Sagittula sp. P11: one gene and its partner. The protein of the gene in region 1 interacts with the protein of each later gene in a pairwise test. Links are inferred from orthologs where the notes say so. Each region holds a gene or a part of one and is shown on either strand. Other genes may lie near its edges.

Evidence for each region.
Region 2: the proteins of CDO87_RS08160 (region 1) and lepA interact in binary tests that used the Escherichia coli proteins (3 or more experiments, as listed by UniProt). The link is inferred for Sagittula sp. P11 from one-to-one orthologs.

What each region holds. Positions count from the first base shown.
Region 1 is NZ_CP021913.1:1,659,905-1,673,899, reverse strand. The notes cover bases 7,290-10,206. They hold CDO87_RS08160 (zinc transporter ZntB), read left to right. Parts: upstream 7,290-8,210; coding sequence 8,211-9,203; downstream 9,204-10,206. Other genes in these bases: CDO87_RS26690 (hypothetical protein), read right to left, coding at 9,324-9,725; CDO87_RS08165 (GNAT family N-acetyltransferase), read right to left, coding at 7,588-8,094; CDO87_RS08170 (GNAT family N-acetyltransferase), read right to left, coding at 7,290-7,585. Also shown: CDO87_RS08210 (DNA topoisomerase IV subunit A), read right to left, coding at 1-100; CDO87_RS08205 (SH3 domain-containing protein), read left to right, coding at 272-871; CDO87_RS08200 (SDR family NAD(P)-dependent oxidoreductase), read left to right, coding at 895-1,728; CDO87_RS08195 (twin transmembrane helix small protein), read left to right, coding at 1,813-2,016; CDO87_RS08190 (cob(I)yrinic acid a,c-diamide adenosyltransferase), read left to right, coding at 2,030-2,605; CDO87_RS08185 (cytochrome P450), read right to left, coding at 3,564-4,919; CDO87_RS08180 (hypothetical protein), read left to right, coding at 5,051-5,635; tuf (elongation factor Tu), read left to right, coding at 5,732-6,907; more of CDO87_RS08170, read right to left, coding at 7,067-7,289; CDO87_RS08145 (hypothetical protein), read right to left, coding at 10,420-10,884; CDO87_RS08140 (hypothetical protein), read right to left, coding at 11,103-11,525; preprotein translocase subunit SecE, read left to right, coding at 11,711-11,914; transcription termination/antitermination protein NusG, read left to right, coding at 12,064-12,597; CDO87_RS08125 (DUF6647 family protein), read right to left, coding at 12,701-13,240; CDO87_RS08120 (LysR substrate-binding domain-containing protein), read left to right, coding at 13,345-13,995. UniProt on the Escherichia coli protein: Zinc transporter. Acts as a Zn(2+):proton symporter, which likely mediates zinc ion uptake. Purified ZntB reconstituted in liposomes also binds and transports Cd(2+), Ni(2+) and Co(2+).
Region 2 is NZ_CP021913.1:3,008,386-3,022,365, reverse strand. The notes cover bases 4,570-7,471. They hold lepA (translation elongation factor 4), read left to right. Parts: upstream 4,570-5,068; coding sequence 5,069-6,874; downstream 6,875-7,471. Other genes in these bases: CDO87_RS14585 (REP-associated tyrosine transposase), read right to left, coding at 6,957-7,448; CDO87_RS14595 (BglII/BstYI family type II restriction endonuclease), read right to left, coding at 4,570-4,754. Also shown: CDO87_RS14620 (D-cysteine desulfhydrase), read left to right, coding at 1-407; CDO87_RS14615 (aspartate/glutamate racemase family protein), read left to right, coding at 490-1,176; CDO87_RS14610 (arginine transporter), read right to left, coding at 1,421-1,783; CDO87_RS14605 (sulfotransferase), read right to left, coding at 1,870-3,426; CDO87_RS14600 (MT-A70 family methyltransferase), read right to left, coding at 3,508-4,161; more of CDO87_RS14595, read right to left, coding at 4,164-4,569; CDO87_RS14580 (hypothetical protein), read right to left, coding at 7,580-7,960; CDO87_RS14575 (CTP synthetase), read left to right, coding at 8,193-8,387; CDO87_RS14570 (low molecular weight protein-tyrosine-phosphatase), read right to left, coding at 8,389-8,844; CDO87_RS14565 (NAD-dependent deacylase), read left to right, coding at 8,884-9,576; CDO87_RS14560 (copper chaperone PCu(A)C), read right to left, coding at 9,613-10,083; CDO87_RS14555 (hypothetical protein), read right to left, coding at 10,120-10,479; rpmB (50S ribosomal protein L28), read right to left, coding at 10,579-10,866; CDO87_RS14545 (alpha/beta hydrolase), read right to left, coding at 11,000-11,791; methylmalonyl Co-A mutase-associated GTPase MeaB, read right to left, coding at 11,788-12,750; ATP-dependent helicase HrpB, read left to right, coding at 13,013-13,980. UniProt on the Escherichia coli protein: Required for accurate and efficient protein synthesis under certain stress conditions. May act as a fidelity factor of the translation reaction, by catalyzing a one-codon backward translocation of tRNAs on improperly translocated ribosomes.

The DNA of each region.
Region 1 (13,995 bases):
TGGACAGCGCATACGTCAGGTAGCGCTCCCCGATGGCACGGCGCAAAGGCTCCGCAAGGTTGCGGGCGTTCATGTTGGGGTCGAGGTCATCGTCGGACATAGATGTCGTGATACCGTTGCCTCGGCACCGCAGCAAGCGACAGTGTGGGAAATATTCTCCGAATGCACTTAGGGCATTTTGGGGAATCGGATAATCTCGAAGGTGGTCGTCGAGCTGCGGACGACCGGGTCGCGGGGGCGATACCTTCGGTACGAATATGGGGGGTTGGGCATGGCTAAAGTCATCCTGCTTACGTTTGGGGTTCTTGGTTGGGCGTGGTTCGAACTGTCCGGTGGCAGCGCATTCGTTGCGGGCCAGAACGGGGTACAGTGGGTCGCCACAGCGCATCCGGCACGCGAGCCTGTCGTGTCGACCTCGGGCGCAGAGCCGGAAGCCGTGTCCCGCGCCGATACGACCGAGATGCATGCCGTCGTGCAGCCCGCCGTTGCGGAGCCGCGTCCGTCGCAGGTCAAGACGGTCTACGTGTCCTCGGGCAACAATCTGGCGGTCGACAGCGAAAAGCTGGCCATGCTCGACGCAGCCTTCACCAGCGAAGAGGACATTCAGCAGGATATCCAGCAGGTCGCCGCATCGGTCGACAACGTGGATGACGCGGTCGCCGCTGCAATTGCCGAGTACCGCACCGTCACCGGGTCCCGCGTGAACCTGCGTGCCGGACCCTCGACCAGCTTCGATGCCGTCACCCAACTGTTGGAAGGCGAAGAGGTCGAAGTGCTGGACGAGACGCCGGACGGCTGGGTCAAGCTGCGCGCCATGGACGGCAACGACATCGGCTGGATGGCCGGCAGCTTCCTGACCGCATCGAACTGATCGCCGGACGAACGACGCATCGCGTGCAACAACGCTCAGTCCTGATCACCGGATGCTCTTCGGGCATCGGTTACGACGCCGCCCACGGACTCAAGTCCCGTGGGTGGCGCGTTTTTGCGTCCTGCCGGCAAGAGGCCGACTGCGTCCGCTTCCGCGCCGAAGGATTCGACAGTCCGCGAATCGACTACACAGAGCCGGACAGCATCGCGGCGGGCCTCTCCGAAGTGCTGGAGGCCACCGGCGGCACGCTTGACGCGCTGTTCAACAACGGTGCCCACGCGATCCCCGGTGCGCTGGAGGATCTGCCGGTGGAAGGGTTGCGCGCGCTCTTCGAGGCCAACGTCTTTGGCTGGCACGACCTGACCCGGAAGGCGATTCCCGTGATGCGGGCGCAGGGGCATGGGCGGATCGTCAATCACTCCTCTGTCCTGGGGCTGGTGGTGATGCCGTGGCGCGGCGCCTACAACGCGACGAAGCACGCGGTGGAAGGGCTGACCGACACGCTCAGGCTGGAGATGCGCGACACGCCGATCCGGGTCATCACGCTGAACACCGGCCCGGTGACGTCGAAGATCCGGGTGAACTCCATTCCGCATTTCGAGAAATGGGTGGACTGGAAGAACAGCCCGCGTGCCCCCCAGTACCGCGAGAAGCTGTTGAAACGCCTCTACGAATCGCGCGGCAAGGACATGTTCGAACTGCCGCCCTCGGCCGTGACGGCCAAGCTGGTGCATGCGCTCGAAAGCCCGCGCCCGAAACCTCGGTATTACATCACCACGGCGACCCACCTGATGGGCACGGCGCGGCGGGTGCTGACGACCCGGGCGATGGACGCGCTTTGTGCGAGGGGCGGCTGACGTGACGCAGGCGGGACGGGTTCGCAAAGAGGCCTGCGCGCGCTAAGTCATCTTCAAACCTTCGCAGGCCGCTTGGGAGGCACCATGCGCGACGATCCCCTTTTCATCCTCATCGCCCTCGTCATGCTGGGCGTCGTAGGTATTTTGTTGTTTGGAATCGGCAGCTTCGCCAAGGGCGGGGCGTTCAGCCGGAAGTGGTCGAACAAGGCGATGCAGTGGCGGATCGGGGCGCAGTTCGCGGCGATTGTCCTGATCCTGCTGTTCGTCTACATCCGTCGCGGCGGATAAGACGGGGGAAGACATGGTTGTCCTGAGCAAGATCTACACGCGCACCGGTGACAAGGGCGAGACCGCGCTGGGCAATGGCGCGCGGGTGAAGAAATACGATCCCCGGGTCGAGGCCTATGGCACCGCGGACGAGCTGAACGCCTTTGTCGGCGTGGCACGGCAGGCGGCCTCCGGCGACGTGGACGGCGCGCTGTCGCGCATCCAGAACGACCTCTTCGACCTGGGCGCCGACCTGTGCCGCCCGGACATCGAGAAGGACGCCGAGGCGGAGTATCCGCCGCTGCGGATGGTCGACGCGCAAGTGGTTCGTCTCGAACAGGAAATCGACGCGATGAACGCCTCGCTGGAGCCCCTGCGGAGCTTTGTCCTGCCGGGCGGATCGGCGCTTTCGGCGCATCTGCACGTGTGCCGGACGGTGGCCCGGCGGGCAGAGCGGCTGTGCGTGGAGCTGGCCTCTGCCGAGGCGGTGAACCCGGCGGCGGTGAAGTATCTCAACCGCCTTTCGGACTGGTTCTTCGTCGCTGCCCGGATCGCCAACGACAACGGCACCGCCGACGTCTTGTGGGTTCCGGGAGCGAACCGCGGCTAGCGGCGGAAGGTCCGGGGGACCTTTCGGCTCCCGGAAGAGCGAACCGCGGCTGGCGGCGGAAGGTCCGGGGGACCTTTCGGCTCCCGGAAGAGCGAACCGCGGCTAGCGGCGGAAGGTCCGGGGGACCTTTCGGCTCCCGGAAGAGCGAACCGCGGCTAGCGGCGGAAGGTCCGGCAGGGCGTTTTCCGGCATTAACCTTAATGGTGCGGGCGGTGGGATGAACAGCGCGCGCGCTGGGCGTCCGGACGCAGCATCTGGTGTGTGCGCTGGCCTGGCATACCGCGCGTTATCCGGTTCTTCAGACAGCTTTCCACCCTGTAAGGGGTGAACCGGCCGGTTGGCCCCCTCGAACCGGCCGGTTGGTAACCTTTTGCTGTTTCGGGTGGGAAAAGGTGGTTAACGGGCGGACGTGACGCAGGTGCCCATGGCCCGGCCGTTGCGCCGGCGATGCGTCCGGATGCCTCCGGCGGAGGTATTTTTGCCAAGATGAAGGTGGCCGGAGCGCAGGCCATGGTGCCGACTTTGTGGCTGGCCGTGGGCGGTGCGGACAAGGAGCGCAGACTGCGGGGCGCGGGCGCCAGCCCGGTCGTTGTCTCTGCGGTGCATTCTCGGGATGCCTCCGGCGGAGGTATTTTTGCCAAGATGAAGGCGGCCGGAGCGCGGGCCATGGTGCCGACTTTGCGGCGGGTCGTGGGCGGTGCGGACAAGGGGGGCAGACTGTGGGGCGCGGATGCCAGCCCGGTCGTTGTCTCTGGGGGGCATTCTCGGGATGCCTCCGGCAGAGGTGCTCTTGCCAGGATGAAGCCGCGGGGGTGGGCTGCGCGCCAGGTGGCATGTGCGCCATTTAGCGGGCCGGGTGCGGCATGCGGCGGCGCCAAGTGCGCCATGCGGCGGGCTGGCCGGGTGGTGGGGCGGTCGGGGCGGCTGGCGGTTCGTGGGGGCGCGCGGCCCCCTCGGGTCAGAGCGGGTCCGCTTCGAGCCAGACGCCGCCCTGCGGGCGCAGCGTCAGGATCATCACCGGGTCGGGTTCGCGCCCCCTGACCGGGGTGAAGCGGAAGTTGGCGATGAGCGTGGCGAGGATGATGACCGCCTCCTGCAGCGCGAAGCTGGCGCCGATGCAGATTCGCGGCCCGTCGCCGAATGGCAGGTAGGCGTAGCGGTCGGGCTTCTTCTCCCACCGGTCGGGGCGGAAGGCGTGGGGGTCGTCGTAGAGCGCGTGGTGACGGTGCAGCGCGTAGATCGGCAGGATCACCGTGTCGCCCTTGCGGATCTCGCGCCCGCAGAGGGTGTCGTCCTCACGCGCGGTGCGCGAGACCATGCCCGCGGGCGGGTAGAGCCGCAGCGCCTCGTCGATGACCTTGCGGATGAAGGGCAGGTTGGGCACGTCCTCGCCCTGTGCGACGCCGTCCGTCAGCACCGACTGCGCCTCGGCCCGGGCGCGGGCCTGCGCCTCCTGGTCGAAGGCCAGCAGGTAGAGCGACCACGACAGCGTCAGGGCCGTGGTCTCGTGCCCCGCGACGATGAAGGTCAGCAGGTTGTCGCGCAGTTCCGCTGTGGACATGGTGCGCCCGGTCTCCGGGTCGGCGCCGGCCTTCAGCAGGTCGAGCAGGTCCGGCACGGCGTTCGGGTCGCGGCTGGCCCGCGTCTCGATCGCGCGGTCGGCCATCTGCTTCATCTGGTTCACGCCGCCCGCGAAGAAGGCCCGCCCCGGGCGCGGCACCCAGTCGGGAAAGCCCAGAAGGTCGAAGAGCGAGATGCGCCCGGCCTCCGCGATGTAGGCGTCGATGGCGGAATGCACGCCGTCGCGGTCGAAGGTGCTGTCGCCGGAGAAGGTCACGTCGGAGATCACGTCGAAGGTGACGCTGACCATTTCCTCAAGGAAGTCGACGGCGCGGGGGCCCGCGGCACGGATGCGTTCGACCGAGCGGCCCGCCGCGGCGCTCATCACCGGGGCGAGGTTCATCACGTTGCGGTGACCGAAGACCGGCGCCGCGGTGCGCCGCTGCCAGCGCCAGTGCGCGCCCTCGGCGATGAAGAGGCTTTCGCCGATGGCCGGTTTCAGCAGGTTCTTGGTGACGAGGCTCTTGGGGTAGGCGTCGAGGTTTTCCAGCAGGACGCGGCGGATGGCGCCCGGCTCCATCACCATGTGCCAGCGCTTGCCTGTCTTGCCCGAAAGGATCGGCTGGCGGGTGGCGACCTCGGGGATGATGGACAGCACGTTGCGGCGCGATGCCTGGAGGCTGCCCCAGATGCCCAGCGGTCGTGTGACCAGCGGCACCTGCACGGGCAGGCGATGCGGCTTCAGTTCGGTCATGGTGCGCTCCCGGCCTCGCGGCCTGTGGTTTCCCTGCAAACATAGGCGGGATCGTGCCATTGACAAAGGCCTGCGAGATTGCACGTGAACCGGGGCTGCGCTACGGGAAAACCAAGTAAACGGGGGTACCTATGGTACGCATTCTTGCCATTCTGAGCCTGATGCTGGGCCTTGCCGCCTGCACGGATGCGACATCCGACCTGTCGCGGCCGGTCGAACCGCTGGGCGATTTCAAGATGGGGCACGCGATCGTCGTGGCGCCGAACCTCAACATGGTGGGCATCTCGAAGGAGGCCAGCAGCGAGGAATGGGTGACGGCGGTCGACCGCGCGGTGGAGACGCGGTTCCGCCGCTACGACGGTGGCAAGTTCTATCACCTTGGCATCAGCCTCGAGGAATATTCGCTGGCGGTGCCGGTGCCGCTGGTGCCCAGCAAGTCCGGCCTGTCGCTGCGCGTGACGGTCTGGGACGATGCCGCGAAGGCCAAGATGAACGAGGAAACCCATGTTGTGCGCGTGGTCCAGGTGCTGCCCTCCTACGGCATGACGCGCGAGCAGCAGATCGCCTCGCTGGCGGAGGAAGCGGCGCTGTGGATCGAAAAGTGGCTGCGCGAGCGCATGGAGGAAGACGGCTGGTTCGCGACCGCCGGGTCCGCCACGGTCGCGAGCGCCGCGCCCGCAGCGGCGGCCGCACCCGTCGCGCAGCCCGAAGGCTGATCGAACGGCTTGATTTTCCGGCTGCGACTCAATAAACGCCCCGCCATGTGAACCGGGCCAGATGTGTGGCCCCATGAACCATGAGGCGTCTGAGAGATGGCAAAGGAAAAGTTTTCGCGGTCGAAACCGCACTGCAACATCGGCACGATCGGTCACGTTGACCACGGCAAGACCACGCTGACCGCGGCGATCACGAAGTACTTCGGCGAATTCCGCGCCTACGACCAGATCGACGGCGCGCCGGAAGAGAAGGCCCGCGGGATCACCATCTCGACCGCGCACGTCGAGTACGAGACCGAGGCACGCCACTACGCGCACGTCGACTGCCCCGGCCACGCCGACTACGTGAAGAACATGATCACCGGCGCGGCGCAGATGGACGGCGCGATCCTCGTGGTGAACGCGGCCGACGGCCCGATGCCGCAGACGCGCGAGCACATCCTGCTCGGCCGTCAGGTGGGCATCCCGGCGATGGTCGTGTTCCTGAACAAGGTCGACCAGGTGGACGACGAGGAGCTGCTGGAGCTCGTCGAGATGGAAGTGCGCGAACTGCTGTCCGCCTACGACTTCCCGGGCGACGACATTCCGATCATCGCGGGTTCGGCGCTGGCCGCTCTCGAAGGTCGTGACGAAGCCATCGGCGAGAACAAGATCCGCGAACTGATGGCCGCCGTGGACGAGTACATCCCGCAGCCGCCGCGCGCCACCGACCAGCCGTTCCTGATGCCGATCGAGGACGTGTTCTCGATCTCCGGCCGCGGCACCGTGGTCACCGGCCGCGTGGAGCGTGGCGTGGTGAACGTCGGCGACGAACTGGAAATCGTCGGCATCAAGGACACGCAGAAGACGACCTGCACGGGTGTCGAGATGTTCCGCAAGCTGCTGGACCGCGGTGAGGCAGGCGACAACATCGGCGCGCTGCTGCGCGGCATCGACCGTGACGCGGTCGAGCGCGGCCAGGTCCTGTGCAAGCCGAAGTCGGTGAACCCGCACACGAAGTTCGAGTGCGAGGTCTACATCCTGACCAAGGAAGAGGGTGGCCGTCACACGCCGTTCTTCAAGAACTACCGTCCGCAGTTCTACTTCCGCACGACCGACGTGACGGGCACCGTCGAGCTGCCGGAAGGCACCGAGATGGTGATGCCGGGCGACAACCTGAAGTTCAACGTCGAGCTGATCGCACCGATCGCGATGGAAGAAGGCCTGCGCTTCGCCATCCGCGAAGGCGGCCGCACCGTCGGTTCGGGCGTCGTCTCCAAGATCGTCGCCTGATCGCGACCTGTGCCGGGCGCCTGCCCGGCCGAGAACAACGAAGGGCGTCCCAAACGGGGCGCCCTTTTCTATTGCCCCCGGTTCGCTTGTCCACAGGACATCGCGCACCTTCCCAAGCCACACCCCACCCCGTAGGGCGGGGCTCTGCGCCGCCCTGCCTCAGCGGTCGAGCGTCAGGCGGAACACGTCGTTGGGGTAAGCGGCGTCGCCGATGCGGAAGTGCGTGGTGCCGATCCGTTCGAAGCCCTGCCGCAGGTAGAAGCCGATGGCGGGGGTGTTTTCGGAATTGGTGGCCAGCCAGACGGAAGGCTGGCCCAGCGACCGGGCGTGGTCGATCCCGCGCGCCAGAAGCGCCCGGCCAAGGCCGCGGCCGTGGTGGCGGGGCTGGACGTAGAGGGTCGAGATCTCCAGATCGGAGCATCCCGGCAGCGGCGCGGGGCGGTTGCGGGTCAGGCGGATGAAGGCGTCCGGGCCTTCCTCGTTCTCCGACAGGATCACGTGTTCGCCGGGATCGGCGAGGACAGCCGCGAGGTTCGCCGCGGTGAAGGTGTCGAGCGCGTATTCGGCATAGGCCGTGTCGACGCCGCGCCGGATGTAGGTGTGCATCCAGACCTCGAAGGAGATCGCCGCGAGGATCGCTGCGTCGGAGGGCCGGGCGGTGCGCAGTCTGACGGGCAGCGTCACAGGCGGCGCAGCATGAAGACGGAGAGCGGGTCGGTCACGTAGTCCCCGAAAGGCGGGCAATCGGTGAAGCCCGCCCGGTGGTAGAGCGCGCGGGCGGCGGCGAAGTCCGGCTCCGACCCGGTTTCAAGGCAGAGGCCAACGGCGCCGGAGGCGCGGGCCTGATCGGCCAGCCCGTCGAGCAGCACCCTGCCCAGCCCCTCGCCGCGACGGGCGCGGGCGACGTGCATGCTTTTCAGTTCCATCACCGTGCCGCCGTCGGGCCAGTCCACGCCGTCGGGCCAGCCCGCCCGGTCCAGCGGTTTCAGCGCCCCCACGGCGCAGGGCGCACCCCCGGCCCAAAGCGCAAAGACCCGCGCCCCGCTGGCGCGCAGCGCGTCGGAGGTCATGACGTGGCAGCTTTCCTCGGGCGATTGCGCGCGCATGTCGGCATGGTGGCGGGCCAGCAGCGCCTCGGCCGCGGGGGCGGGGCTGCGCAGCTCCTGCAAGGTCACTGTCTGGTCCATCGGTCATCGCCTTTCCCGCGTTGCGGCGACCCTTCGACGTTCCGGGGGGATCGTCAAGTCGCACGGCCTGCGCGTCGCCCATTGCGCAGGGCAAAAGCCGCTCTATCCTCCGCCAGATGACCACTCTCGTCCCCGTTACGCAGGACATGATCCTGCGCGCCTTTGCCCTTGACGGTCCCGATGCGGGCCGCCGCCTCGAACCTGCCGAAGTGCCGGAACTCCTGCGCCACGACACGCTGGCCTGGGTGCATCTGCGCGCCCAGCACGCCGACACGCCGTCGTGGATCGTCGGGAACCTGTCCTATCTCGATCCGACGATCATCGATGCGCTGGTGGCCGAGGAGACCCGCCCGCGTGTCACGCCGGTGGGCAACGGGCTGATCGTCATCCTGCGCGGCGTCAACACCATCGAGGGCGAGGCGCCGGAGGACATGGTCTCGGTCAGGTTGTGGATAGACCCGCACCGGATCGTGTCGCTGTCGATGCGGAAGGTGAAGGCGATCGAGGACATCGCCGAGAGCCTTGAGCGTGGCGGCGGGCCGAAGGACGCGGCGGAGTTCCTGGTGATGCTGACGGAGCGCCTGACCTACCGGATCGAGGCGTTCTGGCGCGAGGTCGACGACAAGGCCGACGACCTTGAGGAAGAAGTGCTGGAGGAGGTCCGGCCCGAGATGGCCGGCCGGCTGGTGGACCTGCGGCGCACCGCGATCATCCTGCGCCGCTACCTGCAGCCCCAGCGCGACGCGATGCGGACGCTGCAGGCGGTCCATCCCGACTGGGTGGAGGGCGACGACCTGCGGCAACTGGCAGAGGAGCTGGACGCGCTGGAGCGGGTGGTGGAGGACGCCGACGCGCTGCGCGACCGGATGGCGCTGGTGCGGGACGAGATGCAGAGCGCGCGGGACGAACGCCTGAACCGCAACCTCTACCTGCTGTCGATCCTCTCGGCGGTGTTTTTGCCGCTGGGGTTCCTGACGGGTCTTTTCGGGATCAATCTGGCGGGAATGCCGGGGGCAGAGTGGCCCTTGGCCTTCTGGGTGTTCACCGGCGCGCTCTGCGTCATCGGTGCCCTGCAGCTTGTGGTCCTGCGGCGGATGCGCTGGATCTGAGGGGGATCGGGGCGCGGACCCCCGGAAACGTATTGGCCGCACCCCCGTGGGGGCGCGGCATTGGCAACTTCGGTATCGCGCAGGCTGGGAGTGCGGGCCCGCGCGATACCTTGTGGCAGATCACTTCAGAACTGCACGGATGCCGTTGCGCAGTTCGTTCGAGTCACCGCCGGAGTGCACGACTGCGTTGATCTGGTGAACCTGGGTGTCGGTCAGGTTCGAGTAGTCGGCGTTCGGCAGCAGGATGAATGCCTCGGACGACAGGCGCGGGGCCGGAGCAGCGGAGGCAACGCCGGTCAGAAGAACGGTTGCGGCGAGGGTGGATGCGATAAGCGTTTTCATTTCATTTCTCCAGTTTGAGGTGGCGGCATCGGTGCCGCCGGTCTTGTTTGCGTCGGTGTTTGCTTCCGACACCGAACAAGTAGGCTTGCCGTCTGAGACATTGAAATCACGAAGAAATCTCGGATTGCTCGCGAAAACGTGTGCTTGAAATCGGCGACGGCCAAACGGGTCTTTGTGCATGAAGTGAGGCTTTTGGTGCGGCTCAAGCCCGCTTGGACAATCGGGCGTTCCGGCGGTTTCAAGGGGGTTCCCGGCGCGGCCGCGCGCGGGGCCTCGGAAAGGGGAAATTCGTGCTGTGCACAGTTCGTGTGCGGGAATGAAAAATCGGATTCCGCCCCTTGCGGCGCCCTTTTCGGGGCTGGGCGGACCCCCGGGGGCATGAGATTCCAGCGCGGTCCGGGGCGAATCCTGCGGGTCGGACGGGGGCGGTTCGGCCCGGGGCAGGGCGGCGCTTCGTGCCGGGGGGCGACTGTTCGCGGCGCGCGGCTCCTGGCCGTCGCGGGCGTGCGGGCCGATCAAGGCTGCGGGCAGGGCGGGCTGTTGCGCGGGGGGTGTCGGCGGGTGGTGCCGGTGCAGACCGGCGGGCCGGGCGCTGCCCGCGGATCGCGTTGGAAGGCGGCGCAAATTCCCTGACAAAGACGTCTTGATTTCACCCGCTGGCCCGTGTACCTGACGGCACGGCCTGAAGGGGTATAGCTCAGCTGGTAGAGCGACGGTCTCCAAAACCGTAGGTCGCGGGTTCGAACCCTGCTGCCCCTGCCATTCCTCCGGACATCGATGTCATGCCAGTGCTGCCGTTGCAGCGGAGGTTTCGTGTGCGCACGAAAAAGGGGCCGCCCGAAGGCAGCCCCGTACTTGCTAACAGGAACCTGGATTATTCGATGCCGAGGTAAGCGCGCATTTCGCGCTTCTTCTCGTTCTCGTTGCCGTCGCCGTTCATGATCGAGATCAGGGCGGCGGTCTGCTGTTCGGTCAGGGTCGATGCGTCCAGCTCGGGGATGTACGCTTCGATCTGGTTCACGTTGAACGTGCCTTCGTCGTTCATGTCGTCGATTTCGTCGGCTTCAGCCACTTCGGGCAGCGGCTCGTCGACGGCCACGGCCGGCGGGTTGTCGGACTGGAACTCGCCCAGGTAGGCTTCCATCTGGCGGGACTTCTCGTTCTCGTTGCCCGGGCCGTTGGCGATGCCGATCAGGGTGTTGACCTGCTCGTCGCTCAGCGCCTCGACGTTCACGTTCGGAAGGAACGTGGAAATGGTGTTCTCGTCAAAGCTGGTTTGCGCCACGGCGCCGGTTGCAATGACGGACACGAGTGCGGTTGCGGTCAGAAAACGTTTCATAAGGATGTCTCCTTTTCATCTTCGTGGGCGGTGCAGTGCACCTCTTTGGCCGTGCTGTTCTGCACCTGCCTTGCACAAGAACAACCGCCTTCCCCAATGATCGTTCCAAGAAAATTCGATTATTTTTCAAATTCTTACGATGCCGTGACCGGGTGTGAGCGGGCACGAGAAAGGGGCCGCTGAAAGCGGCCCCCTTCCGGGTAGAACTGTGACCTGGATCACATTTCGAGAGTGTCGATGTAGGTCTTGATCGCCTCTTCGTCGTTGGTCGCCAGGACGGCGCGCAGCTCTGCGAACTGCTCGTCGGTGATCGAGTAGATGTCGACGCCCGGTGCGTAGGTCATCATCGCCTCGATCTCGGCGTCGGTCAGACCTTCGGGGTAGAGGGTGATTTCCAGCTCGGGGTTGTTCGTCTTGAACTCGCCCAGGTAGGCGCGCATCTGGCGCTCTTTCGTCTCTTCGTTGCCTTCGCCGTTGATGGTGGCCATCAGGGAAGCGACCTGGGCGTCGGGCAGCATCTCGACGTTCACCTCGGGAATGAAGGTGTTGATCTCGTTTGCGTTGAAGCTGCTCTCGCTCTGGGCCATTGCGCCGGTTGCGATCACGGAAATAAGGGCGGTTGCGGTCAGAATACGTTTCATGTCAGATCCTTTTAGGTTTCTGCTGCGTCGGCGGCGTGTTTGCCGTGGCGCTCTGGGGGGTAAACCTCCCCGAGCCGAAAAGGTTCATTCGATTCATTCACGCATCCGGGAGCGGCTCACGCCTTGCTTTTGCCGGCCCCTGCGCGTACATGCCCACGAAACCGCAGCACACGGGACATTCACGCATGGCGACGACCAACCCGATCACGTTCATCCAGCAGGTCCGCGCAGAAGTGGCCAAGATCGTCTGGCCGACCCGGCGCGAAGTCACGCTGACCAGCATCATGGTCTTCATCATGGCGGCGCTGACGGCGGTCTTCTTTGCGCTGGTGGACCTGGCGATCCGGTCCGGTCTGACGGGTATCCTGACCTACTTCGGCGGCAGCTGAAGTCGGGCGCAGGGGCGCTCCGGCCCTTGCCATCCGGTTTCGGACGGTGTAACGGACGGGTCCAGTTTCCGGCGCGCGGCTATAAAGGCTCGCGCGCCGTTTCATTTCCGGAAGGCGCCCCGTTCGGGGGCGGAATGATCGAGGTCGACATGGCAAAGCGGTGGTATTCGGTGAGCGTTCTCTCGAACTTCGAGAAGAAGATCGCCGAGCAGATCAGGACATCGGTTGAGGAGCAGGGGCTTCAGGACCAGATCGACGAGGTCATGGTCCCGACCGAAGAAGTCATCGAGGTGCGGCGCGGCAAGAAGGTGACGACCGAGCGTCGCTTCATGCCCGGCTACGTGCTGGTTCACATGGAGATGTCGGACCGCGGCTATCACCTGATTTCCAACATCAACCGGGTGACCGGCTTCCTCGGTCCGCAGGGCCGTCCGATGCCGATGCGCGATGCGGAGGTGGAGGCGATCCTCGGCCGCGTGCAGGAAAGCGACGAGGCGCCCCGGACGCTCATCCATTTCGAGATCGGCGAGCGGGTCAAGGTCAACGACGGTCCGTTCGAGGGCTTCGACGGCATGGTCGAGGGCGTCGACGAGGACAACCAGCGCCTGTCGGTGTCGGTGTCGATCTTCGGCCGCGAGACCCCGGTGGAGCTGGACTTCACCCAGGTGTCGAAGCAGGGCTGAGCCCTTCGCGCCGCCGGTCATTAGCGACGGCGCATATCTTCTGGCAGATCCTTCGGGCCCGTGCATCCGCGCGGGCCTTTTCCTTTGCTGCGGGCGGGGCCGGTCAGTCGGGGTGGATGTCGCGGCGTGTGCAGCCTGCCTCCAGCACGACGGCGATCCAGTTGATGTCCGCTTCGAGGCCGAGGTCCGCCAGCCACTCTTCCTGCAGGCGGTAGGCGGGCAGTTCCTGCGCGCCCGCGCAGTACCAGTGGCCCGCCTCTTCCTGCCGGTAATGCGTCAGTTCGTGCAGGAGCACGCCCACGTCGTAGGGGTTTTTCATGTCCCACGGGCGCACGAGGAAGATGGTGTCGGCCTCGGGGTCGTACATGCCGCGCGCCATGCCTTCCTGGGATGCGTGACGCGCGGTGTGCAGGCTGGCCGCGCGGGCCGCGCCGATCCACCGGACAAGGGGCGGCCCGTCGCGCCGGGGCAGGTCGGAATGGGTGTCCAGCCAGTCGTCGAGGTGCGAGACGAGCGCCCCGATGGTGGGGGCGTCGCGCCAGGCCAGCGGGTCTGCGTCGGCGGCGACGGTGGCGGGTGCCATGCAGACGAGTGTCATCAGGGCGCAGCCGAGCGGCGCGCCGAAGCGGTGAAAGGGGCTCATGTCCGGCCTCGTTCGAATTTTGAGAGTTGGTGAGAAGATGCTACGATCGGCCCGTCACCGGCGCAAAAGACCAATTTTCACCAGCCGTTGAAAGGAATTCAGCCATGGGGCGCAAATTCCCTCCGTTCGCGGCCGTGCGGGCCTTCGAGGCCGCGGCCCGGCATCTCAGCTTCAAGGCCGCCGCAGAGGAGCTGTGCCTGACCCCCTCTGCCGTCAGTCACCAGATCAAGGCGCTTGAGGCGTTCCTCGACACCGCGCTGTTCGAGCGCACGGGCGGCCGGATCTCCCTGACGCTGACCGGGCGCGGCTATGCCGGGAAGATGACCGGGCTGCTGGATGCCTTCGAGGACTCCACCCGTTCGGTGAAGGAGGCGGGCGCGCGGCCGTTCCGTGTCCTCTGCACGCCGGGCTTTGCGGCGCGATGGCTGGTGCCCCGGCTGGACCGGCTGGGATTCGGCGACCGCGTGCGGCTGCGGGTGTCGGTCGGGGCGCCCTCGACCGATTTCGCCGCGAACGACAGCGACCTTGTGATCCAGTGGGCTGACGATCCCGTGCCCGGCGTCGTCACCGAGCCGTTCATGACCTCTGCCCGCTACCCGGTGATCTCGCCCGCGCTGCGGGAGCGGGAAGATGTGCGGGTGCCGTCCGACCTGCTGCGGCTGCGGCTGATGCACGACGAGGTCCTGGACGCCTGGGACGAATGGTTCGACGCGGCGGGGGTGGCGCCGCGCGCCCTGCCGCGCGGGCCGGTCTTT
Region 2 (13,980 bases), 1.4 Mb from region 1 along the record:
TCACCGGGCTGAAGGCGCTGAACGCGGGCATCCCGGTGCTGGGCATCGGCGTGCGCGCCCCGCAGGACACGCAGGAAAGCAACGTCTACAAGCTCGCCTGCGCCACCGCCGAGAAGCTGGGCTGCGCAGGCGTGGTCGGCCGCGAGGACGTGGTGGCGAACTGCGACTACATCGGCGACGGCTACGGCCTGCCCGCCGAAAGCACGCTCGAGGCCATCGACATCTTCGCGAAGACCGAGGGCATCCTGCTCGATCCGGTCTATTCCGCCAAGGGCGCGGCGGGCCTGATCGACCTGATCCGCAAGGGCCACTTCAAGGCAGGCGAACGCGTGGTCTTCCTGCACACCGGCGGCGCCATCGGCCTGACCGGCTACACCCATTGCTTCGAGAAGGCAGCGCGCGCATGACCCACCCGGCGGCCCCGATGATTTTTCTCGAAAAATCATCCAGCACCAAGACTTTTCGTCGAAAAGTCTTCCGCCGCCCGGCATGACGACGGTCGGCATCCTCGGCGGCATGGGGCCGCAGGCGACGATCCTTCTGATGCAGAAGGTGCTCGACGCGGTTCCGGCCCGTGACGACGCCGATCATGTACCTCTGATCGTCCACCAGAACCCCGCCGTGCCCTCGCGCATCGCCGCGCTGATCGAAGGCACCGGCCCCTCGCCCCTGCCCGCACTGCAGGCCATGGCGCGCGACCTGCAGGCCGCCGGGGCGGACGCCCTGGCCATGCCCTGCAACACCGCCCATGCCTATGCCGACGGCATCCGCGCCGCCTGCACCCTGCCCTTCCTCGACATGCTCTCGGAGACCGCGAAGGCGCTGGAGGGCAAGGGCCGGATCGGCATCCTCGCCTCCCCCGCGACCCGGCTGACCGGGATCTTCGACAGCTACCTCCGCCAGCCCTACGTGGCGCCCGAGGACGACGGCCCGGTGCTGGAGATGATCCGCGCGGTCAAGGGCGGCGCCTCGGCCACGGACATCGCCCCGGCGCTGACAAGGGCTGCAGAGCAGCTTCTGCCGCGCGCCGACCACATCCTGATCGCCTGCACGGAACTCTCCCTGGCGGCACCGCTGCTGCCGGACGACGTGGCCTGGACGGACAGCCTCGACTGCCTCGTGACGCGGATCGTGGAGGTCGCCCGTCCCCGCCCCGAGCAGGTTTCGCCGCGCTGACGCGCGACGACCCGCGCGCGCCTGCGGCGCGCGCGTAAGGTGTCAAATGTCCGGATATATCGGGGTTTCGGTCCACCTGTGTCGCGGCGCGGGCTATCACGCCGCGTGCTCGCATGCCCGATCTCGCCACCGCACCCCGGCCATCGCGCCGAGGCGAAGCGCGGCCAGCCTCCAAGGTGAAGGCCCGCGCGCACAGGCCCCAACAATCCCCACCGCCCGGCCGAAAGCCAGGCCGCGCCCAGCTTCAGAGGCCGGTGCAGGTCTGCTCTGCCCGTTCCGCGAAGACCTTGTAGCGCTTCCAGAATTCTTCGTGATGCGGGTTGTCCGACTGGCGTATTTCCTGCGCGCGGTGCGGGTCGGAAAAGAAGCTGGCGGCCATGCTCTGGTCGCCGCCCCTGAGATCGCGGTCGGCCACCGCCTGCACGCAGCCGCACAGCTGCACGTTGGCGGCCTTGCGTCCAGAGGACATGCACGCCCGTGCCACCTGCCCCGCGGCGAAGGCCGGGGCCACCGTCGTGTTGTAGCCCTTGTTCCGGTTGTCGCTCCGGCCACCGCCACATGCGGCCAGCGTCAGGCACAGCATCGTGCCCAGCAAGATCCTTGTCATTCCACCTGTCCTAACGGCCGGGTGTGGCTGTGCCATCTCTCCCGGGACTGCTCTGACGCCTATCATGCGTCAGATGCGCCGCGGTTTCAAGAATCCGCGATCTCCTGCAGGTGGTGAAATGCACCGTCGAGGTACGGTTCGTAGCGCCGCCACGACCGGGAACTGCCGGTATAGACCCGCCGTCGCACCTGCGCGGTGGAGGCGGTCTGCACCGCCCGCCGGTTCAGGTCGGGGCGCAGGCAGGCGGCGTCCCACGCCAGCCCGAGGTCCGCGATCAGCGCGCGCGTCTCCGCCTCCGGCGCTTTGACCAGCGCCTCGTAGTCCAGCCGCCGGATGCGTCCCGGCCAGCGCGCCCCCCAGAAGGCCATCAACTCGCGGTAAAGCCCGTGGTAGGCCGCCACGTCGTCCGGATCGTTGGCATAGCCCAGCCCCTCCGACACGAAGTAATGCGCGAGGTTGGACCAGCACACGGCCTCCGGCCGGCGGGTGACATGGACGATCCGCGCCTCCGGCAGGGCGGCGGCGATCAGGCCGATGTAGCGGAAGTTGTGGGGCATCTTGTCGGTGACGAAGCGCCGCCCCTCCGCCCGCAGCCCAACGCTCTGCAGGTAACTCTCGCGGAAGGCCGCCAGCGCCGCCGCGTCCGGCGCCGCCGCGCCCGACAGGAAGGGCTGCGCCAGCGCGTTCACCACGCCCAGCTCGCCCGCGCCCGTCACCTCCGGATGGGCAGAGACGATCTGTTCCGCAAGCGTCGTCCCCGACCGGGGCATCCCGAGGATGAAGACCGGCACCACCGCGCCCGCCTCCGCCTCCAGCGGGTCGAGGCCGCCGAAGACCTCGCGCAGCCGCGCGAACAGCGCCCGGTCCTGCGCGATCCCGTAACCCTGCCGGGCCTTGCGCAGGGCGTTGGCCTCCGACAGGCAGCGCCAGGCCTGCGCCTCCTTGCCCAGCCGGTCATAGGCGGTGAAAAGCGCCGCGCAGATCCGCATCCGTTCGGGCGGCGGGGTCAGCGGGTCGTCGGCAATCGCCCGCATCTGCCTGAGCTGCGCATCCTCCGCCGTCCAGGTCTTGGCCGCCGCGAGGTTCCTGTGCGCCTCCGCGAACCGCGGCGCCGCCCGGACCGCCTTGCGGAAGGCGGTGCGCGCCGCCTTCGCCTGCCCCTGCGCCTGCAACGCCACCCCGAGGTTGTTCATCGCCGCGGCGTTGTCCGGTTCCTGCCGCAGCACCTGCTCGCAGAGCGCCTGCACCTCCGCCATCTCGCCGCGGTAGAGCAGCACCGCCGCCAGTTCCACCATGGCCCGCGTCGCCTCGGGCGCAAGCGCCAGCGCGCCCCGCGCCCGCACCTCCGCCTCGTCGATCCGCTCGACCGCGCGCAGCGCGACAGAGTGGTTGGACAGCGCCTCCGACAGGTCGGGCCTGAGCGCCGCCGCCTGCCCCAGCGCCTTCTCCGCCTCCGCGAACAGGCCCAGCGCCAGCAGAACGCCGCCATAGATCTGCCAGAGCACGTAAGACGCCGGGAAGGCCTGCAACAGCTTGCCCGTCTCCTCCGCGACCACAAGGCTTTGCCCAGCGCCATGCAGGGCGACAAGCTGGTCGAGTATCTCCTGCGGCGGATCGCCGGCGATGGGAAAAGACTGCTGCATGACGCCTCCTTTCCCCCTGCCTAAGGCAGATGGGTAAAGACGGGCTTACCGGGGAATGGGACGGCGACTTTGCAACCTCTTTCAGGAGGCCTTATTTGCCCGCTTCGAAAGGGGAATAACCTTGGACTGTGAGTGGTTGGCGTATGTAGCCCATGTCGGAGCGTACTCGTCAGATTGATTGCCCCAAACAGTCCAGCCGGCACGAGGACCGCGCGCGAACAACTCCAGCCGCTCGCCAAAACTGCACCGCTCGATCAAATCATATTGTTCATCCGGCTTTCGGCTGTGCTCCCGTTTTTGAGCCGAAATGATGTTCTCTTGTGATCTCCCCGGTTGCAACGTACGCGCGTTTTTTCCGCGCGTACCGAACAGCAGAACTTCAGTTACATTCCTGAAATAGAAGCCAACCCCTCGCCGGTCTGGACCACCATCCTTTCGGATTTTGTACCAGATAAGGTTAGACTTATATTTGAAGCCCCAGTGCTCCATGACCTTCAAACCTTCAGGCAGAAGCGCATTTGGAACCCACAAATACAAATGCGCTGGATCACCTGCCACCGCTTCAACTGGCAAGTCGCAAATATCGTCAAGCGTCATGGTGGGATAACGTGCTAGCCGTTTGTGCTCTGGGGCCATCTTTCCAGTGCGGTTTTGAAACTGCCACGGTGGGTCTGCAAGAATGGTTTGGAATTTGCGCCCGGCCAATTCTTTCAAGAGATCGTCGCCTGCTGTCATCTTTATTCGTTCTCCCGATAGAGGCTCTTGCGGATGCCGAAGGTAAGGACCGGACAGCCCCCGGCTCCGCCACCTTCAACCTTCGCTACCAATTTTGATAAAATCGTCGTTGACGGCCCATACGACGATCCTCTGCCAAGATCGTTAAAAATCTCCTGTAGTTCATCCGCTCTCGTCACGACAACGCCGACATTGACCGTCCTCAGATGATACAACAGCCGAAAGTTGTTGAGGTCTCTATCATAGAACTCGGTCTTGTTGTTCCATTCGAGTTCTATGGCCACACCGTTCTTGTACATGTCAATTTTGTGGGTTGGAGTGTCGTACTCCTGATCGTCAACCGCAACGCGTGTATCAAATTTCTTTTCTTTCCATCCCTTAGACATGAAGAGCGTATCGAAGTCGTCAGCCAATTTGGTCTTCCGCCCTCCTCCTGCCGCGATGTATGATTTCTTTAGACGAAAGATGCTCAGTGCATTCATCAAATCAGACCACTCGTTAGGATGGTCTCCTGCCATGACTGCACTGGCGTGATGCCACTCCCCACAGAAGTAGTTTTCTCTCACAAAAGGTGGCAAACGATCGTTCAGCATCTAGTAGCTCGCGTGCGTGTACACTACTCTCTGTAGCGGTCATCGAGGTACTCTTGCAAGCGTCGCGGGAACTTTTCCGGAGTTATCGTAGGGTCGAGTTGCTAGGCTGGAAGCCAGTGGGCGCCAATTCAAGCAGCAAGCACGGACTTCTTGCGAATGCTCTGCTCCAACAGTCGCTCCCGGCAGTACGTCTCGGCAGGACGCCATCGGGGCTGCCTTACGCCGTCCTGCGCACAACCCTTGCCATTCCCCCCTTTCCAAGCCATATGCACCCATCAAACCCAAGCCCTTCCCCGAAGGACTCGAGCGCCCGCATGAGCACCCCCCAGAACCTGATCCGCAACTTCTCCATCGTCGCCCATATCGACCACGGGAAATCCACCCTGGCCGACCGGCTGATCCAGCTTACCGGCACCGTGGCCGAGCGGGACATGAAGGAGCAGATGCTCGACGCGATGGACATCGAGCGCGAGCGCGGCATCACCATCAAGGCGAACACCGTCCGCATCGACTATCCGGCGAAGGACGGCAACACCTACGTGCTGAACCTGATCGACACGCCCGGACACGTGGACTTTGCCTACGAGGTCAGCCGTTCGATGCGCGCCTGCGAAGGCTCGCTGCTGGTGGTCGACGCCTCCCAGGGGGTCGAGGCGCAGACGCTCGCCAACGTCTACACCGCCATCGAGGCGGATCACGAGATCGTCCCGGTCCTGAACAAGGTCGACCTGCCCGCCGCCGAACCCGCCCGCGTGGCCGAGCAGATCGAGGACGTGATCGGCATCGACGCCTCGAACGCCTGCCTGATCTCCGCCAAGACCGGCGTCGGCATCCCCGAGGTGCTGGAGGCCATCGTCACCCGCCTGCCCGCCCCGCCGGAAAAGGACCCCGACGCGCCGCTGAAGGCCATGCTGATCGACTCCTGGTACGATCCCTACCTCGGCGTCGTCGTGCTGATCCGCGTGATGGAGGGCACGATCCGCAAGGGCGACAACATCCGCATGATGAAGACCGGCGGCCGCTACGGCGTCGACAAGCTGGGCGTCTTCCGCCCCGCCATGCAGGACGTCAAGGAACTGGGCCCCGGCGAGATCGGCTTCTTCACCGGCTCGATCAAGCAGGTCCGCGACACCCGCGTCGGCGACACCATCACCACCGAGAAGAAGGGCGCGGAGACCCCGCTGCCCGGCTTCAAGCCGTCGATCCCCGTGGTCTTCTGCGGCCTCTTCCCCGTGGACGCCAACGACTTCGAGGACATGCGCGACGCGATCGAGAAGCTGGCCCTCAACGACGCCTCCTTCACCTACGAGATGGAGACCTCCGCCGCCCTCGGCTTCGGCTTCCGCTGCGGCTTCCTCGGGCTCCTGCACCTCGAGGTGATCCGCGACCGGCTCGAACGCGAGTACGACATCGACCTGATCACCACCGCGCCCAGCGTGATCTACCACCTCTACATGAAGGACGGGGAGAAGGTCGACCTCCACAACCCCGCCGACATGCCCGACATGACAAAGGTCGACCACATCGAGGAGCCGCGCATCAAGGCGACCATCCTCGTGCCCGACGACTATCTGGGCGACGTGCTGAAGCTCTGCCAGGACCGCCGCGGCATCCAGCTCGACCTGACCTACGCCGGGCAGCGCGCCATGGTGGTCTACGACCTGCCCCTGAACGAGGTCGTCTTCGACTTCTACGACCGGCTGAAATCGGTGACCAAGGGCTACGCCTCCTTTGACTACCAGCTCGTGGGCTACCGCGAGGACAACCTCGTCAAGATGCAGATCCTCGTCAACGACGAGCCGGTCGATGCGTTGTCGATGATGGTCCACCGCGACCGGGCCGAGATGCGCGGCCGCGCCATGTGCGAAAAGCTCAAGGACCTGATCCCGCGCCACATGTTCAAGATCCCGATCCAGGCGGCCATCGGCGGCAAGGTCATCGCGCGCGAGACTCTCTCTGCCCTCCGCAAGGACGTGACCGCCAAGTGCTACGGCGGCGACGCCACCCGGAAGAAGAAACTTCTTGAAAAGCAGAAGGCCGGCAAGAAGAAGATGCGCCAGTTCGGCAAGGTCGAGATCCCGCAGGAAGCGTTTATTTCCGCACTCAAGATGGACAGCTGAGGCTGTCCATCCCCCGTAGGGTGCGTGATTCACGCACCGGGTTGTCCGGATAGGCTGGTGAATGGTGCGTGAATCACGCACCCTACATCATAGCAATCGCGCCCGGCGTGAAACGCGCGTCCCGATGCACCGACGAGAACGGCCAATCCTCGGGACGTGTCACCAAGCCGTGTTTCACCGGGTTGATCCAACAATACCGGATCAATCGCGCAAGCTCCGCATCGTCGCGAACGTGGTGCTCCCAAAACCGTCTTTGCCAAATCCCGCGTTCACCGCGCGCTACATGGCTGGCGCGCCGTTGGCCCTCAGGCAGACCGTGAGAAAACCGGGCCTTGATCAATCGCCACCGCATTCCGTAATCGCGATCCCCGGCAGGCAACTGCCAGATGCAATGAATGTGGTCCGGCAACATCACCCACGCCTCGATCCCAAAAAGATGATCCTGCTTCGTTTGCCGCACCGCCTCTCGCAACCGATCTACCTCGCGCACCAACAGGTCATCTCCGCGCTCTGCCAGCGTCACGGTAAAGAACACGGTCGCGCCTGTGACATTGGGTCGAATGTATCGGGACATGCAGCACCCTCCCCGATCATTGTTAACGATCAGTCAACGTCGTAGGGTGCGTGATTCACGCACCAATGCTCCCCCGGGGCTTCGCCCGTCTTTCGGATGGACTGCCCCCCGGGCGCCCCCCCCCCCCCCACCTACCGCCAAGTCCCCCTCCTGACCCCATCGCTCTCCCACGGATCGAACCCCTCCTCCAGCAGCGCCCGCAGCATCCGTGTGCGCACCGCGCCGCCGGCGCCAAGGCCGCGTTCCAGACGGGCGCGGTCCTCTGCGGCCTGTATGCGCTTTGCCGCCGCGTGGGCCTCGTATTCGCGGTTCAACCCGTCCGCCTTCTCCTCCACCGAGGCGCCCAGCAGCGTGTCCAGCACCTTCACCTGGTAGAACGGAACCACGGCGCAACCGACGCGGCCGCGGCGTTGCAGCCAGAGCTGCCCGCCCGTCTGTTCGACGTAGCGCAGTTGCGCGGCGACGTTCTCGCGGAACTCCGTGATGCTCATTGCCCTGATCTCGACGTGCATGCGCCCTCCGATTCTCCGATGCCACATCCGGGGCACCCTGCCCCGGTTTTCGGCCAAGGGTTAAGAACCGGCCGGAAAGGCCCCCCGAACCGGCCGGGACTCACCATAAGGAATGGTAAACGGCGAAGGGTTAAGCCACCGGGCGCCCCCGGTTTGACGCAGGTCAACGCACAGATGAGAAAACCGGAATATACGAGATGTGGTAGGATTAACCCGATTTCAGGAGGTCTGAATGTTCCGCCTCGCCAGCATCCTCTACTCGCTGATCTCCACCTCGGTGGCCGGCAGCCTCATCATCGCGGCCCTCGTCGCGGGCTACGACACCCTCACCCCCATCGTCATCGCCGCGGCCATCGGTTTCGTGGTCTCGCTGCCGATCTCGTGGTTCGTGGCCAAGGCGCTCTACGGCCCGGCAAAGCCCACGTAACTCAACGGCTTAGCGCGTCCAGAAGGCCGTCCGCGCAGGCCTCAACCAGGTCCAGCGCGCCGTCGAAGTCGCGGGTGTAATAGGGGTCCGGCACCTCGGTCCAGCCGGAGCCTTCGGGCGCGAAGTCGGTGAAGAGCTTCACCTCCGCGCCCCCCTCCGGCCGCATCCGCCGCAGATTGGCCATGTTGTCCGCATCCATGGCGACGATCAGGTCGAAGTCGGTGAAGTCCTCCACCCGGACCACCCGCGCCCGCAACCCGGAGAGGTCGTAACCCCTTGCCTTGGCTGCGTTTTGCATCGGTCCATAGGGCGGCTCTCCGGCGTGCCAGTCGCCCGTCCCCGCACTGTCGAGATCGAGGTTAATGCCCCTCTGGGCGGCCTTAACCCTCAGCACCCCCTCGGCAGAGGGGGACCGGCAGATGTTGCCAAGACAGACGAAGAGGATACGCTGGGTCATGCGGCGACTATGCCGCGCGAAATCCCCACGGACAAGTCCATGACACAGAACGGGAAAATCGTGATCCTCACCGGCGCGGGCCTGTCCGCGGAAAGCGGCCTCGCCACCTTCCGTGACGAAGGCGGCCTCTGGTCGCAGCACCGGATCGAGGACGTCGCCACCCCCGAGGCCTTCGCCCGCAACCCGGATCTTGTGCAGGCCTTCTACAACGCCCGCCGCGCCCAGTCCCGCACCGCCCACCACAACGCTGCCCACGACGCGCTGGCGCGGTTGCAGCGGGACTACGGCGGAGAGGTCGTCATCGTCACGCAGAACGTCGACGGCCTGCACGAGAAGGCGGGCGCCCGGGTGATCCACATGCACGGCGCGCTCGATTCGGCGCTGTGCCACCGCTGCGATCACCGCTGGACCGCCCCCGACACGATCGACCGGGACACCGCCTGCCCCGCCTGCGGGGCCCGCAGCGCCCGCCCCGACGTCGTCTGGTTCGGCGAGATGCCGTACCACATGGACGAGATCGCGGAACACCTTGAAACGGCTAACATCTTCGCCTCCATCGGCACGTCGGGACAGGTCTATCCCGCTGCGGGATTTTCGCAGCTGGCGTCGGAATACGGGGCGGAGTGCATCGAGCTGAACCTCGAACCCACGTCAAACGTCTTTCACCAGCGGCGTCTCGGTCCGGCGACCCGGACCATTCCAGCCTGGGTCGAAGAGCTTATCGGCAGGTGAACGGGGCGGGCGGCGCCGAAGCGCCGCCGAACCTTCTCAGTTTCCCATGGACATACCGGCCCCGTGGCCGCCCATGTCCTCGCGCTCCAGATCGACCGGGATGTCCACGACCACCTCGCCGGCCTTCTCGAAGGTCAGCGTGACGGTCACCGTGTCGCCCTGCGCCATCGGGCGGGTCAGACCCATGAACATCACGTGATCGCCCCCGCGGGCCAGCGCGTGCATGTCACCGGCGGGCACGGCAAAGCCCTCTTCGACGTGCATCATCTTCATGACGCCCTCGCCCATGTCCTTGTGGGTGTGCAACTCGACCCGCGCCGCGATGTCGGAGGCGGCAGCGATCAGGCGGTCGCCCTCGGACCCGGTGTTGCGGATCACCATGAAGGCGGCCCCGGCCTTGGCCGTGGGGCTCGCGGCGCGGGCATAGGCGTCCACGACCTCGATATCGGCGAAGACTGGGGTGGCAAGGATCAGCGCAACCGCGCCTGCCAGAACGGATTTCATCATTTTCAGTACCTTTCCATTTGATGTTCAGACTTGAAATCAAAGGGAAAGCGGCGGCCCCCGCGCGGTTGCGGACGGCCTGTCGGCGCTGGTCAGGGCGGTGTCCCGAACATCGCCTGCAACGGCCTGCCAGACGAACGACACACCGTCCTCCGCCCCGGCGAGACCGACCGAGGCGAACAGCGCCATCATGCCGTCGTCGCAGAGGTGCACATGCCCCACCGCGTGCCCGTCGGCGTCCACGGCGACCTTGACCACGGTCAGGCCGCGGCAGATCTCCACGAGACCCACAGGCGTCGCCTGACCACGCGCCACACCGGCCGCGAAGCCGGTCATCGCCAGCACCACGATCAGCAGGGGGGCCAGAAGCCCGCGGGTCAGGGACATCATCCGTGTCATGCGCGCCTTATAGCCGGGCGGTTCAGGCGCGTCATGCGACAAAAGCAAACGACCCCGGATGTCTCCACCCGGGGCCGTCGCAATCGTCCTGCAAAGGAATCAGGCGGTTGCCTGTGCCTTCGCGATCTCTTTCTTGACCTTCAGGGCGCGGTCGGACAGCTCGGTGTCCTTCGCCTTGGCCAGGAACTTGTCCAGGCCACCGCGGTGGTCGACCGAACGCAGAGCATGCGCGGAGATGCGCAGCTTGACGCCGCGGCCCAGAGTCTCCGACTGCAGGGTCACGTCGTTCAGGTTCGGCAGGTAGCGCCGCTTGGTCTTGTTGTTGGCATGGCTGACATTGTTGCCAACCATCGGGCCCTTACCGGTCAGTTCGCAAACACGCGACATCGTTTCGTCCTCATTGTCAGTCGGCCAGAGCCTTGTCAGCCCCATACCGCGCCAATATCAAAGGGCGCCGCCCGTTTGAGGGAAGGCGCCCAGAATCTCGTTCTGCGGCTTCTAGGCATATGGAGCGGAGTCGTCAAGCCCTCTCCGTCAGGGCCTCTGCCTCGGCGTCTGCCCGTTGCGCCAGACCCTCGCGACCGCGGTAGCGAGCGACCTGCGCGAGGTTGCGCCAGTAGCTTTCGGACCGGCGCCGGACCATGCGGTGCACCCTGCCGATTTCACGCGGATCGGCAAGCCCCTCGGCCAGCATGGTCTTCAGCCAGTCGAAGCGCCCCCCCTGCCGGATCGCCCGGGTCGCCGGATGTCCGCCACAGGGCAGCATGACCAGCGTCAGCTGCGGGAAGAGCGCGCAGATCATCCGCCCGTGTGCGACGTCCCTGTTCTTGAACGGATCGACCAGCACCGCGCCGCGCACCTCCGTCGTGCGCCCCTCCAGATTACCGAGCGCCCCGTTCCAGCCCTCTGCCTCCGCCCGGTAGCGGCGGTCGAAGGGCACCACATCCGGGTCGATCGACACCTGCGGAGAGATCGCCAGCAGCCGGTCGACCTTCAACGTGCGGGCAAACCTGAGGGCACCGTAGCCGCCCATGGAAAACCCCATCGCCACCACCTCGTCGTAGCGGCCGACAAAGCGCGCGAGGGCCGCCTCGAGCGCTTCCGTCTCGTCGTTGATGAACCAGTCGTTGTCGCGGGACTGGATGTGCACATGCGCGAAGCTGCGGGTCACGAAGCCCATCACCGGGCGCGGCGTGTCGAAGCTGCCCGGGTCGCCGACACGTTGGCGGAAACTGACGAACAGCTTCTTCCTCCGGGGCCGAAAGACCGTCGCCTTCAGGCGGGTCCCGTCGAACACCGGATGCGGCTTCATTGGCCGAGGTGCTCCTCCAGCATCTGCCGGGCGGCGAGGCCGGGCGACAGGTTCCCCGCCGCGACCTCTGCCGCAAGCTCCGCCATCGCCTGCTTCGGCCCGGGTTCGCGCAGGCGGGCCAACAGGCCGTCGCGCACCTCCGCCTCGAACCAGAAACGCGCCTGTTCGGCCCGGCGCGCGTCGAAATGCCCGTTCTCGCGCCGCCAGTCCGCCAGCGCCGTCATCTCGGACCAGGCCGCGTCCAGCCCGTTCCGCTCGATGGCAGAGACGGTCATCGCCTTCGGGAAGCCCTGAGGGTCCTGCGGCCGCTTCCTGAGCAACCGCAGCGCCCCGGAATAATCGGCGCAGGTCCGCACCGCCTGCCGCTTCAGCTCCCCATCCGCCTTGTTGACCAGCAGGATGTCGGCCATCTCCATGATCCCGCGCTTCACCCCCTGCAATTCGTCGCCGCCCGCCGGCGCCAGCAGCAGAAGGAACAGGTCGCACATCTCGGCCACCATGGTCTCCGACTGACCGACGCCGACCGTCTCGATCAGCACCACGTCGAAGCCCGCCGCCTCGCAGAGATCAATCGCTTCCCGCGTGCGGCGCGCAACACCGCCCAGCTGGCTTTGCGCGGGCGAAGGACGGATGAAGGCGTTGCGTTCGCGCGACAGCCGCTCCATCCGGGTCTTGTCGCCGAGGATCGAACCGCCCGAGCGCGCCGAAGACGGGTCCACCGCCAGCACCGCCACCTTCAGGCCCTTTTCGATCAGCATCATCCCGAAGGCTTCGATGAAGGTCGATTTCCCGACACCCGGCGTTCCGGACAATCCGATTCGCAGGGCCTGACGCTCACAGCCCGCCAGTTCCCCCAAAAGCTGCGATGTCGTTTCCCGGTGCTCCGTCCGGGAGCTTTCGGCCATCGTGATCGCCTTAGCCAGGGCCCGGCGATCCCCGGCCAGCAAAGCCTCTTTCATCGCCTGGAGTTGAGCGCCCTGCCCGGCCTCTGCAACCTTCACCACCTGCATTCGCCTTTCGTTTTTCTTCCGTTCCGCGAAACCGCGATGTCCCAAAACCGGGTGCCCGGCCCCGAAAGGCCCGACCGCCTGCCGGGTCAGCCTCTGCGACGAAGTAAACGCAAACGCCGGGCGGAGTGAACCTGTCCGTTCATACCATCGCGGAAAAACTGAGGCGACCCGCCTCCCTTGCCTCAACACACCGCGTGTGGATAAGGGGCACATGTCCCAGACCCTGCCCATCGACGCCGCCCTGCCCGAGCTGATCGCCGCCCTGCGTGACAACGGCCGGGCCGTGCTGCAGGCCCCGCCCGGCGCGGGCAAGACGACGCGCGTGCCGCTCGCCCTGCGCGACGCGGGCCTGACCGAGGGCCGGATCGTCATGCTCGAACCCCGCCGGCTGGCCGCGCGCGCCGCCGCGCAACGGCTGGCCGAGCAACTGGGCGAACAGCCGGGCCAGACCGTCGGCTACCGCATGCGCGGCGAAAGCGCCGTGTCGAAGGACACCCGGATCGAGGTTGTGACCGAGGGCATCCTGACGCGGATGATCCAGTCCGATCCGGAGCTTGGCGGCATCGGCGCGGTGCTTTTCGACGAGTTCCACGAACGCTCCCTCAACGCCGATCTGGGCCTCGCGCTTTGCCTCGAAATCGCGGGTGCGCTGCGCGACGACCTGATCCTGCTGGTGATGTCCGCCACGCTCGACGCCGCCCCGGTGGCCGAACTCATGGGCGCGCCGGTGGTGACCTCCGAAGGCCGCGCCTACCCGGTAGAGCCCGTCTGGCGCGACACGCCCTTGCCGAAACAGACCCGCTTCGACGCCGCCATGGCCGACCTGATCGTGAAGGCCCATGCAGAGACCGAAGGCGGCATCCTCGCCTTCCTCCCGGGCGAAGGTGAAATCCGCCGGACAGAGGCGTTGCTGAAGGGCCGACTGCCCGCCGGCACCCATATCCGCCCCCTTTTCGGCGCCATGGACCTGAAGGACCAGCGCGCCGCCATCCGGCCGGAAACGGACGGACGCAAGCTGGTGCTCGCCACCTCCATCGCCGAAACATCGCTGACCATCGAGGATATCCGCGTCGTCGTCGACGGCGGGAAGGCACGTAGGGCGCGCTTCGATCCCGGCTCCGGCATGTCCCGGCTGGTGACGGAGCGCGTGACCCGCGCCGAGGCCACGCAGCGTGCCGG